Regions from separate parts of the Pantoea sp. SGAir0175 genome, predicted to be linked through region 2. Evidence: predicted binding sites of a transcription regulator. Region 2 holds the regulator's gene; the other holds the start of a gene.

Region 1 (10,596 bases), 1.2 Mb from region 2:
TACGGTAATTGTGCGCGACAACGGCAAAGAGCTGGGCAGAGCGGTCGCCGATGACAGCGGTAACTGGACGTTTACCCCGGGCACGCCGCTGACGGATGGCAAGCACAGCTTCACCGCGCAGCCGGTCGATCTCGCCGGTAACCAGGGCCCGATTGGCGGGGCGATTGACTTTACCGTCGATACTTCTGCGGTGGTGGTAGCGCTGACCCGCGTGGAAGACAACGCCGGCAGTGTCAAAGGCGATCTGAGTCCCGGCCAGGCCACCGATGACACCACGCCAACGCTGTACGGCACCGCGACGCCGAACGCGCTGGTGAAAATTTATGACAACGGCAAGCTGATTGGTCAGGTAAACGCCAACGCGCAGGGCCAGTGGAACTTCACGCCAGGCACAGCGCTCAGCGAAGGTTCGCACGCCCTGACCGTAACGGCGACTTCTGAAGCACACGGCGAAAGTGAGCCAACCAGCCAGTTCGATCTGCTGATTGACATCACCGCGCCGAACAAAGGCGTGATTGACTCCGTCAGCGACGACGTCGGCACGGTTCAGGGGCCAATTGGCAAAGGCGGCTATACCGATGACACCACGCCAACCCTGTCCGGTCGCGGTACGCCAGGTGATAAGGTCACCATCATCGATAACGGTACACCGATTGGTGAAGCCAGCGTTGGCAACGATGGGCGCTGGAGCTTTACCCCGACTACGCCGCTTAACGATGGTACGCACAACTTCACCGTGGTGATGACCGATCCGGTGGGCAACAGTTCGGCACCATCTGAGATCTGGCCGGTGATTGTCGATACCCAGGCGCCGAATCCGGTAGTGCTCACCAGCATCATGGATAACGTTGGCAGCGTGACCGGTGAGATTAAGCGCGACGGCGTGACCGATGATAAGCGGCCAACGCTGAATGGCACCGCCGAGCGTGACAGCCTGGTGACCATTTATATTGATGACGTTGCGGTAGGCTCGGTATATGCCAATGCCAGCGGCAACTGGAGTTTTACCCCGGGCAGCGATCTGGCTGACGGACGCTATGAGTTTAGCGCCACTGCTACCGACGCGGCCGGAAACATCAGTTATCGTGCCCAGACGTGGGCAATAACCGTCGATACCGTGGCGCCAAACCTGCCAGCGATTGTACGCGTCTACGATGACGCCGGCAGCCTCACCGGTGATGTGCTGAACAACGGCATTACCGATGATAAGCGGCCGACTATCAGCGGCACCGCCGAGGCTAACAGCACCGTTACCGTATACATCGACGGTACGCCTGCCGGTACCGTACGCACCGATAGCAGCGGTAACTGGAGCTTTACCCCGGGCAGCGATCTGGCCGATGGCTTGCACCGCATCACCGCCACCGCCACCGATACCGCGGGCAACACCAGCGGCCAGACCGCGGCGTGGAACATTACCGTGGATACCGTGGCGCCAAACGCACCGGTCATTGTCACAATTGAAGATGATGTCGGCAGCATTAAGGGCAACATCGGCAAAAATGGCTTTACTGACGACAAGCGGCCGACCCTCAACGGCACCGCCGAGGCCAACAGCCTGGTAACCATCTTTATTGATGGCAAAGCGGTGGGCAGCACCCGCGCCAATGGCAGCGGCAACTGGAGCTTCATCCCGGCCAGTGACCTGTCGGACGGACTGCACCACATCACAGCCAAAGCCAGCGATAGCGCCGGCAACAGCAGCGGTGAGGCTGTGACCTGGGATATCACCGTTGATACGGTGATCAGCACCCCGACCATTGATACGGTGTATGACAACGCTGGCAGCAAAACCGGTAACGTGGCTAACGGTGGCAAAACCGATGACACCACGCCGACGCTGTCAGGTAAGGCGGAAGCCAACAGTGTGGTAACCATTTATGATGGCAGTAAAGCGCTGGGATCGGTTATTGCAGGGGCGAATGGTTCGTGGGCGTTTACGCCGTCGGCAGTATTAAGTAATGGGGCGCATAATTTTAATGTGCAGGCTACGGATAAGGCCGGTAATAGTGCAAAATCCACTAACTGGAATATAGAAATAGGCCCAGATGTAATCCTAACAAAAGGCTATGAAAATTTTGATAGTCATGCCGCGGGAAGATATGGAAAATCTGAAAACTTTAACAGCGGGTTAATTATTACAAGGAAATGGGATGTTGTAGTAATTACTGCAGGGGGGGTTCATAATCCTTCCAATGGTTTGCAGGTAAATGACGATTTAGTTACTTTGAAGTTTGGCGCAACGACAGACATTCATTTCTACCTTACGGGGTGGGGAAGCTTTGCCGGTTATGATTCTAGCCCAGCCATTATTAACATTTATGATACAGAAGGTAACTTACTTAAACAGACGTCTGTGCAGGCATTCGGTTATAGGGATAAGGTGCAGTTTGATTATGTTGCACCTGCAGGAAAACATATTGGTGACGTTACCTTAACTACCAAGGATATAGCAAGCTTAGTAATGGATGAGTTAAGATGGGGTAACGCCGTGACATCGAATACAAGTTCCAAATCTGATGATGCGATCATTTCAACTTATGATGACTCTTATGCGTTAGAGGATTCAGAACAAGGTGTAAACATTGAAAGCAATATTGATCAGGAAATTCATCATAGTGTGGATTATTTCGATCTAACAGAATTTTTGAATAACGTTGATAATCACATCAATTTAGAATCTGGTTATCGCGTAACAATCAGTAATGTTGAGGACGAAAATATTACACTCTCTGATCTACTCAAAGACGGCACCGATCTCGGCGACTGGTCGCAGGTTGCCGGCACGATTACTCAGGGCGGTCAGGTTTACGATGTTTATCGACACAGCGGAGTGGAAGGAGAATTGCTGGTACAGCAGGGGGTAAAAGTCGAACTGGATAATCATTAATCAGCCGTGGCTTTTTCAACCTGTTAACCATCAATACTAATCGGGTGCCCTGTTGGGCACCCGTGGAGGAGTTATGAAAACTTTCAGCCTTACCCTGCTGGCCGCACTGCTGGCCGGTTCCACCACTTTTAGTCATACCGCACTGGCGGCGAAACCGTTCGGCGAACTTTATCAGCCGGTGAGCGGCGTGCCGGCATCGCAGACCCAGGTGGTGTACTACCGCACCCTCGCGCAAACGGGCAAAGACGCGGCGCACGTGTATGTCGATGGCGAATTCCAGACCGCGCTGCTGCCGGGCGGTTTCAGCGTCTTCTGCCTCAAGCCCGGCAGCCACTCGCTGGATAATTACATGAAAGACGCGCCGCGCTACAGCGGTAAGCGCGCCCAGGCGTGGCGCGACAACTTTGCCGGCGGCACCACCTACTTTGTGCGCCTCGGCAACGTCACCACCGGCCAGCCACAGGTGGTCAGCCGTCAGCAGGCGGAGCGGGAACTCAACGGGGCGCAGCAGCAGATCCACGCGCTGTCGCGTGCGTCATCGGTCGTGAAGTGTGACAACCTCGCGCCGCGCAGCTACAAAGACTACGTGCTGGCCGGTGACGTGCTGTTCAACTTTGGCAAATCGTCGATTGGCGATATCTCCGCCGCCGGCCGCCGCGCGGTCGGTGCGCTGATTGCCGAGCTGCAGCGCGATCGCGCCGAGCTGAAAAGCCTCGAAGTGATTGGTCACACCGACCCGATTGGTAACGCCAGCGCCAACCGCCAGCTCGGCCAGCAGCGCGCTGCTACGGTACGCCAGATGCTGATTGACGGCGGCCTGCCGGCCACGGTGATCCGTGCCAGCAGTGCGGGCAGCAGTGAACCGGTGGTGGAGTATTGTGAAGGATCGCGCGCCGCACAGATTGCCTGTAACGCGCCGAATCGCCGGGTGGTGGTGCGGGTGGCGCTGAACCAACAGCCGTAAGCGTCAGGAATTTCCCTAAGCCATGTTGTAGTTGTTCTGTTATTGCAGTCTTTTGCCCCTCGGTCCGAGGGGCTTTTTTACTGGTTATTCCTCTTCCTCATCGCGCAGCGGCACAATCAGCATATCGATATGCACGGTATTGATCAGCTGGCGCGCCGACGACATCAGCTTGCTCCAGAAATCCTGATGATGGCCGCACACCACCAAATCGACATCGTATTTTTTAATCGCGTCCACCAGCACCTGGCCGAGATCGCCACTGCCGCTCAGGGTTTCGCTAATCGGATAACCGGCGTTGGTGGAGAGCTCGCGCAGCGCGGTGTGTGTCTCTTCCGAAATACGCTTCTGCATGTCGCCGAGGTTGACGTCAATCAGCCCGGTGTAGAGATCTGAATAGTTCACATCAACGTGAATCAGCGAGATCTTTGCATCATAAGGACGGGCCAGTGATACCGCTTTATCAACCAGTAACTGGCTTTCCGGGGAAAGGTCTACTGCAATCAGGATGTGTTTATAAGCCATGATAAAACTCCTTTCTCAAGATTCTGGGGCAACCCGAATTTCTGCCGTTCGGCTGGCGTAATCCTTTGCGCGTAACGGCGATGAAGCGCCACCAACCACAATGTCAGCCACGCAGGTGAATAATTGTTATATCCCGAGTATAGCCAGAGTGGGTAGCAAATGCTGCAAACCGAAGCCCGGCTGTGAGTCAGATCATGGGTTATCGCTTTTTTCGCTCGCGCTGAACGAAAATCATCGCTGGAAAAAATTTAAACAGATCTCCTACACTGAAAATGAGGGCCACTCCCGTCCGGGTAGCGCGCTCAGGTCCGCATAACAACAATGCAATTCGATTCATCTGTGGCTGGCTTATTTCCCGTGGGGCGTCTGCAGCTTTTCCCCGCTGCAGGTAACGTCATTGCGGCTCCAGCCGGGAGGGGAACATGATCAGCACTATCGCGCTTTTTTGGGCTCTGTGTGTGGTTTGTCTGGTGAATATGGCGCGTTACTTCTCATCGTTGCGCTCACTGCTGGCGGTGCTGCGCGGGTGCGATCCGTTGCTGTATCAGTATGTTGATGGTGCCGGTTTCTTTACGTCCCACGGTCAGCCGAGCAAGCAGGTGCGGCTGGTGCGCTATATCTGGGAGAAACGCTATCGCGATCATCACGACGATGAATTTATTCGTCGCTGCGAGCGGGTGCGTGGTCAGTTTGTTCTGACCAGCGGGCTGTGTTTTCTGGTGGTGGTGAGCCTGATCGCCTTAGCGATTTGGCACTGAGAGGGGGAGCGGGTTCTGTCGCGGCGCGCTGTGTTGTATTCGCAACGCACTACGACAGAACCCTGCAACGCTGAAGCGTTAAATCAGCTTCAGCGCAATCCAGTACAGCGAGCCAGATAGCAAAATACACACCGGCAGGGTGAATACCCAGGCCATCGCGATATTTTTGATGGTGCGGCTTTGCAGACCGCCGCCATCTACCAGCATGGTACCGGCAACCGACGATGACAGAATGTGCGTGGTCGAAACCGGCATCCCGGTGTAGCTGGCGATACCAATCGACACCGCCGCCGTTACCTGGGCCGACATGCCCTGCGCATACGTCATTCCTTTTTTACCGATCTTCTCGCCGATGGTGGTCGCCACGCGGCGCCAGCCAATCATGGTACCAATGCCGAGCGCCAGCGCGACCGCCACGATAATCCAGACCGGCGCATACTCAATGGTGCCGAGCAGATCGCCTTTCAGCTTATTAAGGAAGCGCTTATCGTCGGCGCTGGTCTCCGGCAGCTTAGCGGCTTTGTCCGCGGTGTCGGAGATGCACAGCAGCAGACGACGCATCTGACCGCGCTGGTCAGGCGTGAGATCGCTGTAGCTCTGCAGATTACCCAGCAGACCCTGCGCACGGTTAATCGCATCAAGCGCACGGGAGCTATCACAATGGAACTCCTGCGGGCCGCCGAGCGACTCTTCCGGCGTCGGCACCGCCGGTGGCGCCATCTGCACGATGTGCGTCAGCGACTGGCCGTGCTGCTGGTAATACTGCTCCAGATGGTTCACCGCATCGCGCGTGCGGGTGATGTCATAACCGGAGGCATTCATATTCACCACAAATCCCGCCGGTGCGACGCCAATCAGCACCAGCATGATCAGGCCGATGCCTTTCTGACCGTCGTTGGCACCGTGCGAATAGCTCACACCAATGGCGGAGACAATCAGCGCGATACGCGTCCAGAACGGCGGCTTTTTCTTGCCGTCGATCTTCTCGCGGTCAGCAGGTGTCATGTGGATGCGAGCCCGTTTTTTGGTGCTGCTCCAGTAGCGACGCAGCAGGAAAATCAGGCCACCCGCAATGATCAGACCAACAATCGGCGACAGAATCAGTGAGAGGAAAATATTGATGACTTTCGGCAGGTTCAGCGCATCCACCACCGACGTGCCGGTCATCAGCGCATTGGTGAGACCAATACCGATGATGGCGCCGATCAGCGTGTGCGAACTGGACGCCGGTAAGCCGAGATACCAGGTACCGAGATTCCAGATAATCGCCGCCAGCAACATGGAGAACACCATGGCAAGCCCATGCGCCGAACCGACATTCAACAGCAAATCGGTTGGCAGCATATGCACGATGGCATAAGCCACGCTCAAACCGCCGAGCAGCACACCTAAGAAGTTGAACACACCGGCCATCACAACCGCCAGTTGCGCCCGCATCGCACGGGTGTAAATGACTGTAGCGACCGCGTTGGCAGTGTCGTGAAAGCCGTTGATTGCTTCGTAAAACAACACAAACAGCAGAGCAAGAACCAATAACAGGCCGGTGCTTAGGTCAAGACCAGCAAACAGATGTAGCATAAACGTTACGCCATTTTGGAGGACATGAACGCGGCGCATTATCTGCGACAACGTGCGCTATGGGAAAGAAAAATATAGCTCTTTTTTGTCTTAAATTTGTCATCCGGCAGGTAATTAAAGGCAAAAAGACCGCAAAATGAGCAAGTTACAATATGACACATTTACGGCAATTTTTTGTCGCTGGCGCGAAAAGCCGCAGATCTCTACAATCAGCGCCTTTCAATCAGGTGGGTTATGGCCGTGGAAAAGTTTGACGTTATCATTATTGGTGCAGGCGCGGCCGGCATGTTCTGCGCGGCACAGGCCGGGCAATTGGGCCGTCGCGTATTGCTGCTGGATAACGGCAAGAAGGCAGGGCGCAAAATCCTGATGTCCGGCGGCGGCCGCTGCAACTTCACCAATCTCTACACCGAACCGGCGGCGTACCTGTCGCACAATCCACATTTCTGTAAATCGGCGCTGGCGCGTTACACCCAGTGGGATTTCATCGATCTGGTTAATCGTCACGGCATCGCCTGGCACGAGAAAACTCTCGGCCAGCTGTTCTGCGATGATTCGGCGCAGCAGATTGTTGATCTGCTGCTGAAGGAGTGTGAAGCCGGCCAGGTGACGCTGCGGCTGCGCAGCGAAGTGCTGAACGTGGCGCGCGACGACGACGGTTATACGCTGCAGCTGAATGGCTCGGCGGTTCGCGCGGACAAGCTGGTGATCGCCAGCGGTGGTCTGTCGATGCCGGGACTGGGAGCAACGCCTTTCGGTTATAAGGTGGCGGAACAGTTTGGCCTGCGCGTTCATCCGACGCGCGCCGCGCTGGTGCCATTTACGCTGCATAAGCCGCTGCTGGAGCAGCTGAACACGCTTTCCGGCGTGGCGCTGCCGACCACCATCACCGCTCAGGACGGCACGCTGTTTAAAGAGGCGATGCTGTTTACCCACCGCGGCCTGTCCGGTCCGGCGGTGCTGCAGATCTCCAGCTACTGGCAGCCGGGCGAGTTTGTCACCGTCAACCTGTCGCCGGAGACGCCGCTGGACGATTTTATCGACGTGCAGCGCGCGGCGCATCCCAACCTCAGCCTGAAAAACAGCCTGGCGAAGATCCTGCCGAAGCGGCTGGTGGAAGTATTGCAGGAGCTGCAGCAGATTCCGGACGTGACGCTGAAGCAGCTCAACAGCAAGCAGCAGAGCGAGCTGGTCACCACGCTGCACCAGTGGCGCGTGCAGCCAAACGGCACCGAAGGCTATCGCACCGCCGAGGTGACGCTGGGCGGCGTGGATACTTCGCAGCTGTCGTCAAAGACCATGGAAGCGCGCGACGTGCCGGGGCTCTATTTCATCGGCGAAGTGGTGGACGTGACGGGCTGGCTCGGTGGCTACAATTTCCAGTGGGCGTGGAGCTCGGCATGGGCGTGCGCGCAGGCGGTTTAATTTTTTAATAGTCGAGTGGTTTTTCCCTCACCCTAACCCTCTCCCGCAAGCGGGCGAGGGAACTGGCCGGTGCCGGTTGGGGAGAGGGAACTGGGCGGTGCTGGTAGGGGAAGAGGGAACGGGCTGGTACGCCAGGGTGCAATCGGTCATCTTCAGTCTTTGTCTGCGAGCTTTTCACACTTGCCCCCTGCTTCATGCCCCTTATTTTCCCCAGTTACGCACGGCATTCCCCGCCCGCAGCGGACCGCTCCCTCTCCCGCTTGCGGGAGAGGGCCGGGGTGAGGGCAAACCCAAACCCAAACCCAAACGACTAAGAATCTCCCCCATTTGTCAGACTGCACTGACCGGCGCGTAGGCCTGGTCTCATTAACCTTAAACCTGCCAGTCCTTAAAATAGCCTGAGGCCAGCCGGTCAGCACAGGGGAAGCGCAGGGATGAAAGACGCATACATGGATTGGTTCATTCACCACTTTATTCAGCCGCCGCGCCAGGCGCGCGTGCGTTTGCTGGCTTATACCGGCGGGCCGGTGGCAGCGCATCAGCTGGCGAACAGCCTGCCGCGCTGGCTCACTAACGATGTGCAGCACCTGCGACGCGGCATGATGCGCGAGTACCGGGCGCAGATTAACGGCATGGCGCATTTTCCGGCGCTGGTGACGGATTTCAATGACGCGCGCACGCTGGCGCTGGGGGAACTGCAGCCGCAAAGGTGTAAGCTAAGGCTGGTGATTAGCCCTGCAGCCGGGAAATTTTTCCTTTTCGACCAGACAGGCGATGTATGGATAGGTTGTATTTAACGTCTGATTTGTTTTGGACACGCCATGGCAGGGGAAATTAAAGCCTGAAAGGATGCTGCTACAACAAAATTTTGTCGCGCTGTTAAAGTTAGCATTTTGTTGTTATCGGATTATTCCCTCCGTGTCAAAAATCGAGCGCTGTTAACGCAAGAAAATTTTATTAACTAAAAGTGACATCATTGTGATGTCCTTGATGCGCACGCCAGCATGGCATTAAGCGATGAAAAACCGCTTCTTGCCAGGCAATTAATTTTGCTACGACTGATTTCACGTGGGTGCAGTCCCATTTCCCGTGCAATCAACGACGGTTTCACTCCGCGTAATAAAGCACAAATAACGCGTTTTTCACGTATGAGGGCGTTTTTCCCGATTAACTGTTCTTCAATAGACTCAGGGTTAGCTTGCAGCAGATTATGTATTACCTGATGCAGCGTCGTTAATTTTTCTTTTTTCATTACCACATCACTGAAGTCTGCATCCAGGAGTGTGCGACGCATCGCCTTAGCTTCTTCATCCAATAAAATCAACGTGCTGCCTTTGAACCATTCAGGAATGAGAAGTAACTCTGCCAGACCTGCCGCATCACGAGGCAGGTCGGTAATCACTAAATCGGCATAACTAAACATGAGCTCATCTGATATCGCTTCTGGCGCACCCAGTATCGTTTGCACTTCACATCCCGGGAGTGAACGGCAAAGCTCTTGTAAACCGGTCTGCGCAAAATTGCAGCTTAGCGCAATAATGATTTTTTTGGGTTTATTATCGTCACCAGTGTTGAACAGAATATCCATTCCCATTTTTGTGCTCTTATTTTATGACGGTTTGTGAAATTGTTTACAGGGTGATTAATTGCGACATAAAGATCATACGATTAATGTTCTTACAAAGATATGGGATTGTTCATCGGTGTCGTGTAGGACATGGCCTACGTTTTGTTATTTGATTATTATTGATTATTTGTTGAATTTATTAGTCTAATAGTTGGATAGAGGAAGTTTATATTTGGCTACTGACAGGAAATGAATCATGGCGAACTTTATCGTCGTCGACGATCATCCCATGGCGCGTATGGCTGTAACTTTTTTACTTGAAAAAGAAGGGCATACCTTAATTGCCGAAACTGATGATGGTCGCGAAGCACTCGAGCTGGTTGATCAGCATTACCCGGAAATCGTCGTAATGGATATTGATATTCACTCGATAAATGGTATTGAAGTCGTAAAAACTCTGCGCGCCAGGAGTTTTCCGGGTATTATTATTATCGTCTCAGGTAAGAATCAGAGTTTCTATGCAATACAGAGTATTCGCTGTGGCGCAAATGGTTTTATCAGTAAAAAAGACAATTTGCCGGAAATCATCACCGCAATTCGGGCGGCACAAAATGGTTATGGCTACTTTCCGTTAGCCGGTATTAATGCACCACCGGAACAGAGCAGCACTCATCCCGATATCCGGCTGCTGGAATCGCTGTCACCGCAGGAATTTCAGGTGTTCACTTATCTGTTGAAGGGGCTGGATAACATGCGCATTGCTAACCGCATGAATCTCAGCAATAAAACCGTTTCAACTTACAAAGGCCGTTTGCTGGAGAAATTGCACTGCAAAAGCCTGCGCGATCTCTTTACCTTCGCCAATCGTAATCATATGGAGTAGCGATGCTGC
Region 2 (10,596 bases):
CTGAGGTACACCAGCGTCAGGCCAACACCGGCGATCACGCCGGCCAGCATGGTATAGCGCGTCAGCAGTTTGCTGTCTTCCACGCCACGTGAACGCGCCGCATTAACGATGACAATACCGAACACCAGCGCGCCGAGCGTATCCATGGTCAGATAGCCGTTCACGAAACCGCTGGAGAAGGCCGCACGCTGGTAGTCGGCGGTGGCCGGCGAAATGCCGCCAGCCGGCCACAGCAGCGCCGCGACGCCCAGAATGGTCAGCGCGACAATTTTCAGCGGCGCGAGGAAGTGGCCGACGGTGTCCAGCAGCTTGCCCGGATAGAGCGAAATGCCGATCACCAGCGCGAAGTACACCAGGCTATAGATAAACAGCGGCAGCGGGCCGTCGCCGGTCAGCGGCGCAATCCCGACTTCAAATGAAACGGTCGCGGTGCGCGGCGTGGCAAACAGCGGGCCGACGGCGAGATAGCACACGGTGGCGAGCAGCAGACCGGCCGCTTTACCAATCGGTGAGCTGAGCGCATCAATACCGCCGCCAACGCGCGCCAGCGCGATCACGGTCATCACCGGTAAACCAACCGCGGTGATCAGGAAGCCGAAGGCGGCAATCCAGACATGTTCACCAGACTGAATACCGACCATAGGCGGGAAAATGATGTTTCCTGCGCCAACGAACAGGGCAAAGGTCATGAAGCCCAGCGCCAGGATATCCCTGGAGGTTAAACGATGTGTCATAAACTTCTGTACTGCCTGTAGCTGATGTTGCGGTGGAAGTTGGGTTTGTGTTGTCCCCTGAATGCGCGAAAACAATGGCTTAACTGGCTTGACCAGTGCGTTATGCGGGCCGAATCGGTACAGCGCAGGTGATTTAAACTGCTTTTCTTCTGTTCACAGAGGGATGAATCGACAACGGCGCAAATTAAAACGTTTATAGCGAAGAAAGGCAATACGGGATCGGAAAACCAGAAGGATATAACAGGAAAGCGTCAGAACGCAGTGGATAAGCAGGAAATAGTCGGAAAACACCTGAGATGATTTGCTTAAAGTTTCTGCAAAGCGGGCGATATCCTTGCAGAAAACGCCGCAGGGATGCACAAAAGGCGCGCTTTACGCGCCTGTTTGCACAACTTTACAGCATCACCACACCTGTTGTGCGATGTCGACAACCAGACGAATCTTCTGCCACTGCTGCGCTTCGGTCAGGCTGTTGCCCTCTTCCGTTGACGCAAAGCCACACTGCGGGCTGAGGCAAATCTGGTCGAGGCTGACAAACTGCGCCGCTTCCTGCAGGCGCGCCTTTACCTGTGCAGCGTCTTCCAGCTCGCCGGTTTTGGTGGTAATCAGCCCTAATACCACCTGCTGATGACCGGGTTTGATGAAACGCAGCGGCTCAAAGCCACCGGAGCGCTCATTATCGTACTCGAGGAAAAACGCGTCGATGTTCACGCTGCCAAACAGAATTTCCGCCACCGGCTCGTAGCCGCCTTCCGAGATCCAGGTCGAGCGGAAGTTACCACGACACACGTGCAGACCGACGGTGAGATCCGCCGGTTTATCTTCCAGCGCGCGATTCAGCACCTGCGCATAAATGCGCGCCAGCTGTTGCGGATCTTCACCGCGCTCGCGGATTTGCTGCTGCTGATCGCCTGAACACAGGTACGCCCACACGGTGTCATCCAGCTGCAGATAGCGGCAGCCAGCGTCGTAAAACGCCTTGATCGCCTCTTTGTAAGTCTTTGCCAGATCGGCGAAGTACTGCTCCAGATCCGGATACACCGTGGCATCAATCACTTTACGGCCGCCGCGGAAGTGCAGCACGCTCGGGCTGGGAATGGTCATTTTCGCCACCGCATCGCCGGCCACGCTTTGCAGGAAGCGGAAATGGTCCAGCATCGGATGCTGCGGGTTAAAAGCGACTTTGCCGGTGACCTTCACGCCGTGCGCTTTGGTCTGCACGCCGTTGAACTGAATGCCCTGATCGGCCTCAAACAGCTCGACGCCGTGCAGATGGCCAAAGAAATCAAAGTGCCACCAGGCGCGGCGGAATTCACCGTCGGTCACCACCTGCAGACCGCTGGCGCGCTGCTGCTCCACCACCTGGCGAATCGCATCGTCTTCTACCTGACGCAGCTGGTCGGCGCTGAGAGTGCCACTGGCGAACTGCTCGCGTGCATGCTTAATGGCAGCGGGACGCAGAAAACTGCCGACGGTATCGGCGCGGAACGGGGCGGTGTTGCGTTGCATATTCACTCCTGCACTGGCGCATAATTGCGTCAGGGTATAATTGCGTACGGTTATTTTTGGCCATCTGGATGGCTATATGTCCATAAGAGTGACATGCCGCCCTGCCGGCGGCAATAGAAGAAAATTCAGGGGACGTGAAAAAAATTCATGATCGGTCAGCGTGAATTAGTTTTGCGCAATCGCCGCGCGCGCCTGCGCGATCTGGCTGTCGGACAGCGGCAGGTAGCCGGCCTCCGTTACGCGGCGCTGGCCCTGCGCAGAGAGCACCTGCTGCAGAAAGGCGGCGACCAGCGGCGGCAGCGGTTTGCCGGGCGCCTTGTTAGCGTAAATATACAGCGGGCGCGACCACGGATAACGGCCGCTGCGGATCGATTCGGCATCTGGCATAACGCTGTCGCCGCTGGCGGTGACGATTGGCAGGGTTTTCACGCCGCTCAGGTGAAATCCAAAGCTGGCGTAGCCGATGCTGTTCGGCGTGCTGGCGACCGCCTGCACCACCGCCGCCGAGCCGGGAAACTCCGCGACGTCAGCGCGGAAATCGCCGCGACACAGCGCCTGCTGCTTGAAAAAGCCCCAGGTGCCGGAAGCGGAGTTACGGCCAAAGCGCTGAATACTGCGCGTTGCCCAGTTCGCCGTATGCAGGCCAACATCGCCCCAGCGCTGTGGCACCTGCTGTGCGCCGCATAGCCGCGTCACGGAGAACAGCGCATCCAGCTGCGGCTGACTGATGGACGGCAGCGGATTGTCCTGATTAACCACCACCACCAGCGCATCCATCGCCACCGGCACCGCCAGCGGTGCATAGCCATAGCGCGCGATAAACAGCTGACGCTCATCCACCTGCATCGGCCGGCTCATAGCGCCAAGCTGAGCGGCCCCGGCGGCCAGCGCGGTCGGCGCCGTCGACGATCCCGCCGCCTGCACCTGCACGTTGACACCCGGCGACTGACGGCTGAAATCTTCGCCCCACAGCGTCATCAGATAGCCCAGCGTGTCCGAGCCCACGCTGCTCAGGTTGCCGGTCAGCATGCTTTGCTGAGCCGTCGCCAGCAGCGGGCACAGTAATAAAAGAGAGAGCAGCAGCGATTTCATCACAGAGTCCGGTGGCGTTTACTGCGCCACATTCTCGCGGATTCCGTTCGCCACAATCAAGCGCGGTGGCAGCACGAAGCGGAAGCAGGTTTCCTGATGCGGCACGCTGCTGATCTCCAGCCGCGTGGTGTGGTGGCCGAGCGCGTGCTTAACAATGGCCAGCCCCAGCCCGCTGCCGCCGGTGGCGCGCGAGCGCGCTTTATCCACGCGGTAGAAGCGTTCGGTCAGGCGCGGCAGATGCTCCTCGCTGATGCCGGGCCCGTTGTCGCACACTTTAAATTCGGCGCCCTGTTTGGTGCGCAACCAGCTGATGTCGATGCGCGTGCCGTCCGGCGTGTGGTTCACCGCGTTATACACCAGATTGGAAATCGCGCTGCGCAGCTGTTCATCATTGCCGAACACCTTCAGGTGCGGATCGGTGTGGAAATGGATGCTGTGACGGCCCTGGCTGAGGGTTTCCGCCTCGCGCTGTAACAGCAGCAGCATGGTCGGCACATCCACCGTCTCTTTCAGGTCAATGGCGGGGGCCGCTTCGATGCGTGACAGCGTCAGCAGCTGCTTCACCAGGCTGTCCATGCGTCGCGTCTGCTCCTGCATGGTACTGAGCGCCTTGCTGCGGGTGCGCTCGTTCATCCCGGCATCGTCCATCATCTCCAGATAGCCCTGCAGCACCGTCAGCGGGGTACGCAGTTCATGGCTGACGTTGGCGAAGAAGTTACGTCGCGCCCCTTCCAGCTGGTGCATCTGGGTGACGTCACGCGCCACCATCAGCCACTGCCCTTCGCTGTAAGGCATGACGCGGAACTCCATGTGATGCTGATTATTGAGCACCAGCGTCAGCGGCTTGTTGAAGTCGCGCTGGCGGATATAGCGGGAGAATTCAGGGTAGCGCAGCAGGTTAAGGATATTCTGGCCGTTATCTTCCGGCCAGCGCAGCCCGAGATGCTGCTGGGCCAGACCGTTACACCAGAAAATGGTGCCCTCTTCGGTGGTGAGCACCACCGCGTCCGGCAGCGATTCAGCCCCGCTGCGAAAGCGTTTGATCAGATTGCCCAGCTCGCGCCGGCGGCGGCGATTGCGCAACTGCATTTGATACAGGCCGTAAAACAGCGGTTCCCAGCTGCCGCGCCCGGTGGGCGGCGTCATTGAACGATCAATCCACAGCCAGTGCGACAGCCGCATCAGATTTTTGAAGTGCCAGAACAGCACGCCGCACACGGCCAGTAACAGCCACCACGGCAGATAGCCAACCAGCAGACCCAGCACCAGCGCAGGCAGACACACCAGCGCCAGCTCGGTCAGTAATCTCTTCCAGGAGAGTCGTTCCAGCACGGTAAAAGACTCCGTTTAGTAGCGGGCAGAGAAACGATACCCTGTTCCGCGAACGGTTTGTACCATGCGATCGTGGCCGGAAACTTCCAGTGCTTTACGTAAACGACGGATATGCACATCCACGGTGCGGTCTTCCACATACACGTTAGTGCCCCACACGTGATTCAGCAGCTGTTCGCGGCTGTATACGCGCTCTGGATGCGTCATAAAGAAGTGCAGCAGTTTGTATTCGGTCGGCCCCATTTCCAGCGGCGTGGTTTCGGACATCACGCGATGCGAGGAGGGATCGAGGCTCAGCCCCTGCATCTCAATCACCTCTTCCACCGCCATCGGTGAGATACGGCGCATCACGGCTTTAATGCGCGCCATCAGCTCTTTGGGCGAGAACGGCTTGGTGATGTAATCATCGGCGCCCACTTCCAGCCCGCGCACGCGATCTTCCTCTTCGCCGCGCGCCGTCAGCATCATCACCGGAATATCACGCGTCATGGCTTCACGCTTTAAATGTTTGATGAACTGAATGCCGCTGCCGCCGGGTAACATCCAGTCCAGCAGAATCAGATCTGGCCAGGGTTCGATCAGCTTGCCAATCGCGCTGTCATAGTCCTCAGCCTCAATCGGCTGGTAATCGTTTTGTTCCAGCACGAAACATAACATTTCACGGATGGGAGCTTCGTCTTCCACAACCAAAATGCGCTTAGCCATTATTACTCCTGCGATTGTGACGGCATGTCACGGGGGTTTGCGGCGCCATTATGCGTCAGTTTTGTGACACTTTTATGAAAAACCCACCTCATGATAATCAGATAAAAAGCGCAATTGTGACAACCGGTTTCGCTTTTTTTTCATTGCGTTGTTAAGCGGTTATACTGCCGCTTTGCGATAGCAGGCACGGAGCATTCATGCGAATTATTCACACCGCTGACTGGCATCTCGGTCAGTTCTTTTACAGCAAAAGCCGCGCCGCCGAGCACCAGCAATTCCTCGACTGGCTGCTGGCCGCGATTGTGCAGCATCAGGTGGATGCACTGATCGTCGCTGGCGACCTGTTTGATACCGGTTCGCCGCCCAGCTACGCGCGCGAACTGTTTAACCGTTTCGTGGTGGCGCTGCAGCCCAGCGGCTGCCAGCTGATTGTGCTGGCCGGCAACCATGATTCGGTCGCCACGCTGAATGAATCGCGCGAGCTGCTGGCCTGCCTCAATACCCGCGTCATTACCAGCGCCACGCCCGGCGGCGAGCAGCAGGTGCTGACGCTGCAACAGCGCGACGGCACGCCGGGGGCGCTGCTGTGCGCCATTCCCTATCTGCGTCCGCGCGACATCCTGCGCAGCCAGGCGGGTCAGTCCGGTCGCGATAAGCAGCTGTCGCTGCTACAGGCGATTGAGCAGCACTATCAGCACTGTTATGCCGCCGCCGTGGCGCAGCGCGAAGCCATGGACAGCGCGCTGCCGATCATCGCCACCGGGCATCTCACCACCGTGGGTGTCAGCAAGAGCGATTCGGTGCGTGATATCTACATCGGCACGCTGGACGCCTTTCCGGCGCAGGCCTTCCCGCCAGCCGACTACATTGCGCTGGGCCATATACATCGCGCGCAGCGCATCGCCGACAGCGATCACATCCGCTACAGCGGTTCGCCGATTGCGCTCAGTTTTGATGAGCTGGGACGTGAGAAAAGCGTATTCCTGCTGGAATTTAGCACCCGGCTGGAGTCCGTCACACCGCTGGTTATTCCGTCATTCCAGCCGATGCAGATGTTAAAAGGCGCGATGGCGGAGATCGAACAGCAACTGACCGCGTTTCACACCTATGAAGGCGATCTGCCGGTGTGGCTGGATATCGAAATCACCACTCAGGAGTACCTGAGCGATCTGCAGCGCCGCATCGAACAGCTAACCGACGCGCTGCCGGTTGAGGTGCTGCTGGTGCGCCGCAGCCGCGATCAGCGTCAGCGCAGCCTGGCGCGGCTGGAGAACGAAACCCTGAGCGAACTGAAAGTTGAAGAGGTCTTTGCCCGCCGGCTGGCGCTGGAGGAGCAGCTGGAGGATGAACAGCGCGCGCAGTTAACGCAGCTGTTTCGCAGCACGCTGGCGACGCTGGAGGATCCGGGCGCATGAAAATTCTGACGCTGCGTTTTAAAAACCTCAACGCGCTGCGCGGCGAGTGGTTTATCGATTTCCGCCGCGAGCCGTTTGCCAGCAACGGGCTGTTCGCCATCACCGGCGCCACCGGCGCGGGTAAAACCACGCTGCTGGATGCCATCTGTCTGGCGCTCTATCACCAGACGCCGCGCCTTGGTGGCCTGTCGCAGAGCGAAAATCAGCTGATGACGCGTGACACCGCTGAGTGCCTCGCCGAAGTGGAGTTTGAGATCAAAGGTGAAGCCTGGCGCGCCTTCTGGAGCCAGAACCGCGCGCGCGGCCTGGCGGAAGGTAAACTGCAGGCGCCGCGTGTCGAACTGGCGCGCGTGGCGGACAACCAGATCGTCGCCGATAAAGTCGGTGACAAGCTCAAAGCCATCGAAACCTTGTCCGGTCTCGATTTTGCCCGCTTCACCCGTTCTATGATGCTGTCGCAGGGGCAGTTTGCCGCCTTCCTCAATGCCAAACCCGGCGAGCGCGCCGAGCTGCTGGAGGAGCTGACCGGCACCGAAATCTACGGCCACATCTCGATGCAGATCTACGAGCGCTGGCGCACGGCGCGCGCGGCACTCGACACGCTGCGCGCCCGCGCCGGTGCGGTGCAGTTGCTCGACGACGCCCGCCGCGCCGAACTGGCGCAGCAGCTGGAGCAGCTGACCCGCACCGAACAGGATCTGAGCGAGCAGCTGGCGCAGGCCCAGCAGCAGCAGCAGTGGCTGACGCAGCAGCAGCAGCTCAACGCGGAGCAACAGCAGGCGCAGCAGGCGTTGCAGGCTGCCGCCACGGCCTGGCAGCAGGCGGAAGGCGATCGTCAGCGGCTGGCGCGTGCTGAACCGGCGGAGAAGCTGCGCGACAAACTGCAGCAGCGCGAACAGCTGCAGCGCGACCAGCAGACACTGAACCAGCAGGCGCAGCAGTTACAGCAGCAACAGCAACAGGCGCAAGCGGCGCTGCAGCAGGGTGAAAGCCACTATCAGGCCGCACAGCAGGCACGTGAACGCGCGCTGGCCGAACAGCAACAGCTGGAGACGCTGCTGAGCGAACAGGTGATCCCGCTCGATCAGCAGATCGCCAGCCGTGCACAGCAGCTTGAGCAGCAGCAGGCGCTGCTGAGCGAACAGCAAAAAACGCTGTTACTCAGCCAGCAGGCGCTGGATCAGCATCAGCAGGCAAGTGAACGCTTACAACAGCAGCTGGCGCAGCAGCAGGCGTTTCGCCTGAGTGAAGCCGCTGTCGCCCGCTGGGGCGGCGAACTGGCGCGCTGGCAGGCCGAACTCGCCCGGCTTGAAGAGCGTGAGCAAACGCTGACGCAGCTCAGCGCGCAGCAGCAACAACTGCAAAGCCAGCTCGAACAGCAGCAGCAGGCGCTGCAGGCGCGCGAACAGGCGGCACAGCCGCTGCAACAGGCAGAAGCCGCGGCACAGCAGCAGCGCCAGCAGGCGGAGCAGGTGCTTACTTCGCTGGAAGCGGAGATCGCCAGCCCGGCGCTGCGGACGGCGCTGGCGCAGCATCAGCAGCAGCGCGGCGCACGTCAGCAGCTCAGCCTGCTGGCGGCACAGTGGCAAACGCTCCAGCCGCAGCGCCAGCAGCGTCAGCTTAAACTGCAGCAGTTACAGCAGCATGCTGAGCAGGAAGCGCTGGCGTTGCAGCAGCTGCGCGAGGAGTACAAGCGCGAGCATCAGACGCTGCTGGATGTGCGTCGCCTGTGCGAGCTGGAGCGCACCATTATTCAGCTGGCCGACGAGCGGGCCCGGCTGCAGCCGGAACAGCCCTGCCCGCTGTGCGGCTCCTGCCAGCATCCGGCCATCGACCGCTACCAGCAGTTGCAGCCAGATGAAAATCAGCAGCGGCAGGCGGCGCTGGAAACGCACGTGGCGCAGCTCAGGGAAGCCGGCACCGCGCGGGGCGAGCAGCTTAAACTGTCGCAGCAGCAACAGCAGGCGCTGCAACAGGAAATCGCCGATCTCGACCAGCAGATCGCCGCCACCCGCGAGCGCTGGCAGGCGCTGTGCGGTGAGCTGGCGCTTACCTTCAGCGCTGAACAGCACGCAGAATTCAGCGCCTGGCAGCAGCAGCAGGACGCGCTCGAAGCCCGCCAGCAGCAACAGTTGCAGGCGCGTGAACAGGCGGCCGTCACGTTGCAGCAGGCCAAAGACGCGCATCTGCAACAGCAGCAGCGCTGGCAGCAACATCAGCAGCAGCAACAGCTGGCACAGCAGCAGCTGGCCAGCGCCCGGCAGCAGCGGGATGAGATCGATCAGCGCGTCAGCGGTGAACGGCAGGCATGGCAGCAGCAACAGCAGCAGCTGGAACAGCAGCTGGCTGCCCATCAACTTAGCCTGCCGGCAGCGCCCGAGCGCGCCGGCTGGCTGCAAACGCTGCAGCAGCGCTGGCAGCAGTGGCAGGAAAGTGAGCGGTTACTTGCTGAGCTACAGCCGCAGCTGGCGAAAAGCGAAACGGAAGGCAGCAGCCTGCAGCACGCTCTGGCGCGTGAACAGCAGCAGGTCGCCAGCCTGCAGCAAGCCCTTAACCACCTGCAACAGCAGCAGCAGGCCCAGCAGCAGCAGCGCCAGCAGCTGTTTGGCGACCGGCGCGTGGCGGACGCGCGTCAGCAGCAGCACGCCACGCTGCAACAGCATGACCAGGCGCTGGCGCAACAGCTGCAGCGCTGGCAGCAGGCGCAAAGCGAACTGCACGGCCTGAAAGGTCAGTATGAACAGATTGTCAGCCAGCAGCAGACGCTGGCGCAGCGCGCAGCGGACGCCGAAAGCGCCTTCCGGCAGGCATTGCTGCTCAGTGATTTCGCTGACGAAAGCGCCCTGCGCGCCGCGCTGCTGGCGGAAGATGAGGTGCAGACGCTGCGCCAGCGGCTGCAAACGCTGGAGCAGCAGCATCAGCAGCACACCGCGCTGCATGCCAGACTGGCGCAGCGGCTGAGCGATCACCAGCAGCAGCGCCCGGCTGCGCTCAGCGATGCCGATGCTGGCTCCATCGCCATCCGGCTGGAGCAGCTGCGCGTGGCGCTGCGTGACAACGCACGCCAGCAGGGGGAAGCGCAGCAGCAGCTGCACAGCGATACCCGGCAGCGTCAGCAGCAGCAAACGCTGCTGGCGCAGATCGCCGCTGACGAAGCGGAACTGGCACAGCTGAGCCGCCTCAACGATCTGATCGGGTCGGCCAAAGGCGACAAGTTCCGCCGCTTTGCTCAGGGCTTAACCCTCGATCATCTGGTGTGGCTGGCAAACCGCCAGCTCGATCGCCTGCACGGCCGCTATTTATTGCAGCGCCGCGTCAGCGATGAGCTGGAGCTGGAAGTGGTGGATACCTGGCAGGCCGATGCCACGCGCGACACGCGTACGCTGTCCGGCGGCGAGAGCTTCCTCGTCAGCCTCGCGCTGGCGCTGGCGCTGTCCGATTTGGTCAGCCATAAAACGCGCATTGAATCACTGTTTCTCGACGAAGGCTTCGGCACGCTGGATGCCGAAACGCTGGACACCGCGCTGGATGCGCTCGATGCGCTCAACGCCAGCGGGAAAACCATCGGCGTGATCAGTCATGTGGAAGCGATGAAAGAGCGTATCCCGGTGCAGATCCGGGTGCGTAAAATGAACGGGCTCGGCTACAGTAAACTGGAGCTGCCGGGCGAGTGATGCGTGAAGTGGCGCGGCGATCAGCTGATCGCCGCGCCAGCGAGATTAACGCGTAACCGGCGCTTTGTAGCGCGGACCGGCCAGCAGACCACCCTGCTCGTTCTGCGCTAACAGACGCGCGCTGGTGACACCGGC

Evidence for each region. Region 2 encodes PhoB, which activates phosphate uptake and scavenging genes when phosphate is short. Its sites were predicted from a motif close to CTGTCATAAAACTGNCNNAT; they were not measured.
Region 1: pitA (inorganic phosphate transporter PitA) is a predicted target of PhoB. The motif match lies at 6,863-6,882, and genes of this name have one in related genera.

The regions. Positions count from the first base shown of each region.
Region 1 covers NZ_CP028081.1:202,847-213,442, forward strand. The annotation lists gene C1N56_RS00900 (Ig-like domain-containing protein) at 1-2,890, shown strand, start outside; gene C1N56_RS00905 (OmpA family protein) at 2,964-3,854, shown strand; gene uspA (universal stress protein UspA) at 3,939-4,376, opposite strand; gene uspB (universal stress protein UspB) at 4,799-5,134, shown strand; gene pitA (inorganic phosphate transporter PitA) at 5,213-6,712, opposite strand; gene C1N56_RS00925 (BaiN/RdsA family NAD(P)/FAD-dependent oxidoreductase) at 6,953-8,137, shown strand; gene C1N56_RS00930 (hypothetical protein) at 8,587-8,934, shown strand; gene C1N56_RS00935 (hypothetical protein) at 9,111-9,731, opposite strand; gene C1N56_RS00940 (response regulator) at 9,961-10,587, shown strand; gene C1N56_RS00945 (response regulator) at 10,590-10,596, shown strand, end outside.
Region 2 covers NZ_CP028081.1:3,142,983-3,153,578, forward strand. The annotation lists gene brnQ (branched-chain amino acid transporter carrier protein BrnQ) at 1-734, opposite strand, end outside; gene C1N56_RS14815 (cobalamin-independent methionine synthase II family protein) at 1,137-2,243, opposite strand; gene C1N56_RS14820 (PstS family phosphate ABC transporter substrate-binding protein) at 2,409-3,335, opposite strand; gene phoR (phosphate regulon sensor histidine kinase PhoR) at 3,354-4,667, opposite strand; gene phoB (phosphate response regulator transcription factor PhoB) at 4,683-5,372, opposite strand; gene sbcD (exonuclease subunit SbcD) at 5,570-6,787, shown strand; gene C1N56_RS14840 (AAA family ATPase) at 6,784-10,461, shown strand; gene C1N56_RS14845 (DUF799 domain-containing protein) at 10,507-10,596, opposite strand, start outside.